Youhaiella tibetensis: one gene and its partner. The protein of the gene in region 1 interacts with the protein of each later gene in a pairwise test. Links are inferred from orthologs where the notes say so. Each region holds a gene or a part of one and is shown on either strand. Other genes may lie near its edges. The genes, in order: grpE and FNA67_RS18445.

The links.
Region 2: the proteins of grpE (region 1) and FNA67_RS18445 interact in binary tests that used the Escherichia coli proteins (3 or more experiments, as listed by UniProt). The link is inferred for Youhaiella tibetensis from one-to-one orthologs.

What each region holds. Positions count from the first base shown.
Region 1 is NZ_CP041690.1:4,319,639-4,322,836, reverse strand. Bases 79-2,962 are described here. They hold grpE (nucleotide exchange factor GrpE), read left to right. Parts: upstream 79-1,158; coding sequence 1,159-1,767; downstream 1,768-2,962. Other genes in these bases: FNA67_RS21225 (hypothetical protein), read right to left, coding at 2,476-2,898; FNA67_RS21230 (nicotinamidase), read right to left, coding at 1,821-2,450; hrcA (heat-inducible transcriptional repressor HrcA), read left to right, coding at 79-1,098. Also shown: more of hrcA, read left to right, coding at 13-78; FNA67_RS21220 (aminodeoxychorismate synthase component I), read right to left, coding at 2,966-3,198. UniProt on the Escherichia coli protein: Participates actively in the response to hyperosmotic and heat shock by preventing the aggregation of stress-denatured proteins, in association with DnaK and GrpE. It is the nucleotide exchange factor for DnaK and may function as a thermosensor.
Region 2 is NZ_CP041690.1:3,770,281-3,773,500, reverse strand. Bases 315-3,220 are described here. They hold FNA67_RS18445 (Nramp family divalent metal transporter), read left to right. Parts: upstream 315-1,035; coding sequence 1,036-2,406; downstream 2,407-3,220. Other genes in these bases: hemH (ferrochelatase), read left to right, coding at 2,489-3,220; FNA67_RS18450 (ATP-dependent helicase), read right to left, coding at 315-849. Outside these bases: more of FNA67_RS18450, read right to left, coding at 1-314. UniProt on the Escherichia coli protein: H(+)-stimulated, divalent metal cation uptake system. Involved in manganese and iron uptake. Can also transport cadmium, cobalt, zinc and to a lesser extent nickel and copper. Involved in response to reactive oxygen.

The DNA of each region.
Region 1 (3,198 bases):
TTGTCGTCGCGCATGCCCAAGCCCCCCGAAGAATTCCTCACCGCGCTCAATGCGCGCAGCCAGGACATCTTCAAGAAACTGGTCGAACGGTACCTGGAAACGGGCGAGCCGGTGGGGTCGCGCAATCTTTCGCGCATGCTGGACCTGTCGCTTTCGCCTGCCTCGGTCCGCAACGTGATGGCGGACCTCGAGGAGCTCGGCCTCATCGCGGCGCCCCACACCTCGGCGGGCCGCGCCCCCACCCAGCTCGGGCTGCGGTTCTTCGTGGATGCCATGCTCGAAGTGGGCGCGGTGGACGAGCGCGAGCGCAAGGAGATCTCCAAGCATATCGAGGGAAGCGCCCAGGCGGGGGGACTGGAAGACCTGCTGACCGAAGCCAGCCAGCTGCTCTCCGGGCTCAGCCATGGGGCAGGGGTGGTGATCGCCACCAAGTCGGACATGGTGCTCAAGCATATCGAGTTCGTTCGGCTCGATTCCTTCCGGGCGATGGCGGTGCTGGTGGGGCAGGACGGGCAGGTCGAGAACCGCATCGTGCCGCTGCCGCCCGGGCTCACCGCCTCGGCGCTGACGCAGGCGGGCAATTACCTCGCCAACCTCGTGGTCGGCCGGACCCTGCGCGAAGCACGCGCCGCACTCAAGCAGCAGCGGGCCGAGCAGATGTCGGAACTGGACGAATTGACACGCAAGCTGGTCGAGGAAGGCCTGGCGACGCTCTCGACCAATTCCGATTCCGTGCTGCCCACCGTCATCGTGCGCGGGCGCGCCAACCTCATCAACGCCACCATGGAATCGGACGACCTGACGCGCATGCGCCAGCTCTTCGATGAGCTGGAAAGCAAGGACGGGCTCATCGAGCTGCTCGGAGATGCCGAGACGGCGCAAGGGGTTCGCATCTTCATCGGCTCGGAGAACAAGCTGTTCTCGCTCTCGGGCTCCTCGGTGATCCTCTCGCCCTACAAGGACGCCAACGACAAGGTGGTGGGCGTGCTGGGCGTCATCGGGCCGACGCGATTGAACTATGCGCGCATCGTGCCCGTTGTGGACTATACGGCCAACGTCATCTCCACCATGATGGCGCGAAAGGCTCGCCAGGGTTGAAAAAATCCCGGGCTTGGCCGATATGCGGGTCAACCAATCAACCCAGATGCGGATATCGTAATGACCAGTGACGAAAACACGGCGTCCGGCGCGCCGGACGAACAGGCCAAGACCGAGAGCGCTGGGGCCACGACGCCTGAAGTCGATGTCTCCGAGGCGCTGCAGGCGGAAGTCGCCGACCTCAAGGACAAGCTGCTGCGCACGGTTGCCGACATGGAAAACCTGCGCAAACGCACCGAACGCGAGATCGCCGATACGCGGACCTATGCCATTGCCGGCTTTGCCCGCGACATGCTGACGGCCACCGATTCGCTCAGCCGCGCGCTCTCGAGCCTGCCGGCCGAAGCGCGCGAGACGGGCGACGCCACGCTCAAGACCCTCATCGAGGGCATCGAGATGACCGAGCGCGAGATGCAACGGCTCCTGGCCAAGCACGGCGTCAAGCCGATCGAGGCGGAAGGCCAGAAGTTCGATCCCCACAAGCACCAGGCCATGTTCGAGGTTCCCGACCCGACGCGCCCGGAAGGCACGGTGGTGCAGGTGGTGCAGGCGGGCTTCGCCATCGGCGATCGCGTGCTGCGTCCGGCCATGGTGGGCGTTGCCAAGGGCGGCGCCAAGCCGGTCAATGCCGGCGAGGCCCCCGAAGGCGGCGTCGACAAGAGCGCCTGATCCTGTCGTGAAAGCTGGCCGGGGCGATGGAATTCGCCCCGTCCGGCAGGCGGCTAGATGTCGCTTGCCCCGATGCGTCGCACGCCGGCGCTATCCATCTCGGCATAGGCCTGGGCCAGCGAGCCATCGGTATCGATGGCGCGGGTCAGGTCTTCCACTACCAGCGTTTCAAAGCCATTGGACGCCGCGTCGAGTGCGGTCCAGTTGACGCAGAAATCGGTGGCGAGGCCGACGACGAAGAGGCGCTGCAGCCCGCGCTCCCTCAGATAGCCGGCCAGGCCCGTATGGGTCTTGCGATCGGCTTCGCGAAATCCGGAATAGCTGTCGACCTCGTGATGGTAGCCCTTGCGCAGCACGAGCTGCGCCCGCTCGAGCAGCGGTTCGGAGACGATGCGGGCGCCGGGCGTACCCATCACGCAATGGTCGGGCCAGAGCACCTGGGGGCCGTAGTCGAGCTCGATGCGTTCGAATACCTTTCGCCCCTGGTGGGCGCTGGCAAAGGAGATGTGGCCGGGCGTATGCCAGTCCTGGGTCAGAAGGACATTGGCGAAGCGCTGGGCCAGGGCCTCGATGGGAGCGACGATCTCGGCGCCCCCGTTGACGGCGAGGCTGCCGCCGGGGAGGAAATCGACCTGCAGGTCCACAACGATCAGGGCGTCATCGGCCCGCAAGTCAAATCCCATCAGAGCGTCCCGTTGCCTGCCGGTGTTACTGCACCAGCGTCATGCATTCATCGTAGGTGAACTTGGCATTTTCGCCAGAGCCTTCAAGCTCGACCTTGATCTGCTCGACATAGGCGGCCTTGGCTGCCTCGAGCTTTTCGGGCGCCAGGTCGGGCAGCATGGCCGCGCCCTTCTCGATGAGCTTGCCGCCATTTTCGAGCATGGCCTTGGCAGCGTCCTCGTCTCCGCCTTCCTTGGCGAAGTTGGAGGCGAAGTTGAGGGCGTGGCCGCACCAGAGGAACTTGTCGGCTTCATCGCTCACCCCTTCGGGCGCCGGCGCGGGCGCCTTGGGTGCGGCCGCCGGTGCTTCTGCGGCGGGAGCGGCCGGGGTTTCCGTCGCGGCCTGGGCGAAGGCCGGAACGGCCGTCGCGAGAAGGGCTGCGAGGGTCAGGCCGGTGAGAATACGCATTATGAAGTCCTTTGCTGTGGGTGCATGGGTGCCCCGATTCATCGCGGGAGCAAGCCGGGTCTTTATGTCAATTCGATGGGTCGAGTGGATTTTCGATCCATTGCGCCAGCATGAGGCCGCGGACCGAATTGCCCAGAAAGATGCGGTCGGCCCCCTTGAGGTCGGCCGGCGTCAGCACGGCTTCGCGCGCCTTGCCCGTCGCCAGGAGCTCGGCCCGCAGCGTGCCGGGCAGGAGGCCGCAATCGAGTGCCGGGGTGAGGAGCATGCCATCGCGCTCCAGGAAGAGCGAGGTGATCGAAC
Region 2 (3,220 bases), 550 kb from region 1 along the record:
CGACTGCGCGTCGTCGCCGACGACGGTGAGCCCCGCCCCGTCGGGCTTGAGCGCCAGCAGGATCGAGGATTGCAGCCGGTTGGTGTCCTGGTACTCGTCCACCAGCACATGGTCGAAGCGGTTGCCCAGGTCGGCGGCGATGGCGCCATCGCCCGCCATCTGCGCCCAGTAGAGCAGCAGGTCGTCGTAATCGAGCACGTTCTGCTTCTGCTTGGCCTCGACATAGAGCCCGAAGAGCTGCTTGAGCTCCTTGGCCCAGCTGGTGCACCAGGGAAAGACGCGGGCCAGCACCTCCTCGATGGGCTGCTGGGCGTTGACGCAGCGCGAATAGATGGCCAGGCACGTACCCTTGGTGGGAAAGCGCGTCTCGGTCCTGGAGAAGCCCAGTTCGTGCCGGACCAGGTTCATCAGGTCCGCCGAGTCCTCGCGGTCGTGGATGGTGAAGGCCGGGTCGAGCCCGATCTGGTCGGCATAGTCGCGGATGAGCCGCGCCCCGATGCCGTGGAAGGTGCCGGCCCAGTTGAGGGCTCCGGTCATGGCCTCGGCCTTCTCGCCCATCACCTGCCGGCAGATGCGCTCGACCCGCCGCGTCATCTCGGCGGCGGCGCGGCGTGAGAAGGTCATGAGCAGGATGCGGCGCGGATCGGCGCCGTTGACGATGAGGTGGGCCACCCTGTGGGCCAGCGTATTGGTCTTGCCCGAGCCTGCTCCCGCGATCACCAGCAGCGGCCCGTTGGCGGCGCCCACGCCATGCTCCACGGCCAAGCGCTGCTCGGGATTGAGCTTTTCGAGATAGGCGGCAGGCGCAAGGGGCGAATCGGAGACGGCTAGCATAGCCGATAGGATCATGTTTCCCGTTTTGTTCGCAACGGCCAAGCGGGCCGGGGCCGTGGCTGGCGCGAACTGCAACTTTTCGGCGTTCCATCCGTTCCTGCTACTTGCAAACGGTTTGCAACAAGCTATGTTGCAAATGCAAGCTGTTGCAAATGATTGTCACTGGCGGTTAGTGTCGTCCGCCCAGTAGGAAGCCTGTCTATGACCACCGAAGCCTCCCAGCCGGAAGGCGTTGTGCAGCCGGCCAAGCACCATGCCTGGCTGCGCCAGAGCGATCAGCCGCCCCTGGCCGATACGTTCCGTACCATTCCGGTCCGCTCGACGGGTTCGGGCTGGCGGCGGTTCCTCTCCTTCGTGGGGCCGGGGTATCTCGTGGCCGTGGGCTACATGGATCCGGGCAACTGGGCCACGTCGCTGGCGGGCGGCTCACAGTTCGGCTACGTGCTGCTCTCGGTGGTGCTGCTTTCCAACATCATGGCGGTGCTGCTGCAATCGCTGTGCACGCGCCTTGCCATCGGCACCGGCAAGGATCTGGCCCAGGCTTCGCGCGATGCCTTCCCCCGCTGGGCGGCCTGGCCGCTCTGGGCGCTGGCGGAGCTGGCCATCTGCGCCACCGACCTTGCCGAGGTCATCGGCACCGCCATCGGCCTCAACCTCATTTTCGGCCTGCCGCTCGAAATCGGCATTCTCGTCACCGCGCTCGATGTCTTCCTCATCCTCTGGTTGCAGACCAAGGGTTTCCGCTGGATCGAGGCCTTCATCATCACGCTCCTGGGCGTGATCGCGGTGTGCTTCATCGTCCAGATCGCCATGGCCGATCCCAACTGGGGCGAGGTGATCCGCGGCTTTGCGCCCACCACCCAGGTCGTGACCAATCCGGATATGCTCTACCTGGCGCTCGGGATCATCGGGGCGACCGTCATGCCCCACAATCTCTACCTGCATTCGGGGATCATCCAGACGCGCGCCTACGGCCATACGCTGCCCGAAAAGAAGGAGGCGCTGACCTTCGCCACCTGGGATTCGACCATCGCGCTGACCCTGGCGCTGGGCGTCAACGCTTCGATCCTCGTGCTGGCGGCAGCCACGTTCCACGCCAACGGCCAGGTGGTCGACGACCTGGCGGTCGCCCACCAGATGCTGCTGCCGCTCCTCGGGCACGCAGTGGCGCCGACCCTTTTCGGCATCGCGCTGCTCTGCTGCGGGCTCAATTCCACCGTCACCGCCACCATGGCCGGCCAGATCGTCATGGAAGGGTTCATCGACATCAAGATGGCCGCCTGGGCGCGCCGGCTGGTGACGCGGCTGGTGGCGATCGTGCCGGCCATCGTGGTCATCCTCTGGGCCGGGGAGGCCCAGCTCGGCCAGCTCCTCATCCTCTCCCAGGTGGTGCTGAGCCTTCAACTGCCCTTTGCGGTGGTGCCGCTCATCATGTTCACCTCCAGCAAGTCCAAGATGGGCGCGCTGGTGGCGCCGCCCTGGATCATCGTCGCCGCCTCGGTCATCGCGGCCCTCATCATTGCCCTCAACCTCAAGCTGATCTTCGATTTCGTCACCGCTGCCATGGGTTGACCCGCGACAGATCGCACCTTGAACTCGTGGCGGACCGGGCTATGTTGCCGGCGCGAGTCATAACCAGAAGCCGCGGATTTTCATGCCGGACCTTTTGCCTGCGGGCCACCCGCCGGTTGCCACTCCCAAGATCGGGGTATTGCTGCTCAACCTCGGAACGCCCGATGCGACCGATTACTGGTCGGTGCGGCGTTACCTCAAGGAATTCCTGAGCGATCCCCGTGTCATCGAGACGCCCAAGTGGCTGTGGTGGCCGATCCTCAACTTGGTGATCCTCTCGTTTCGCCCGCAGAAGAGCGGAGCCAACTACGCCCGCATCTGGGACAAGCGCACCAACGAGAGCCCGCTGCTGGTGATCACGCGCGACCAGGCGACGAGCCTGGGCCAGCGCCTGGCCGGGGACAACGTGGTGGTCGATTACGCCATGCGCTACGGCAACCCCTCCACCGCCTCGCGCCTCGAAGCGCTCCAGAAGGCCGGGTGCCAGAAGATCCTCCTGGTGCCGCTCTATCCGCAATATTCGGCCACGACGACCGCCACGGCCAACGACAAGGCGTTCGACGCCCTGGCCAAGATGCGCTGGCAGCCGGCCGTGCGCACGGCCCCGGCCTATTTCGACGATCCCTTCTATGTCGAGACGCTGGCCAACTCGATCCGGGACGGGGTGGCTGCGCTCGATTTCGAGCCGGACCTCGTGATCACGTCCTATCACGGCATGCCGCAGGACTATCTGGAGAAGGGCGACCCCTACCACTGCCAGTGTCTCAAGACCACGCGCCTCGTGCGCGAAAAGCTGGGCTGGTCCAAGGACAAG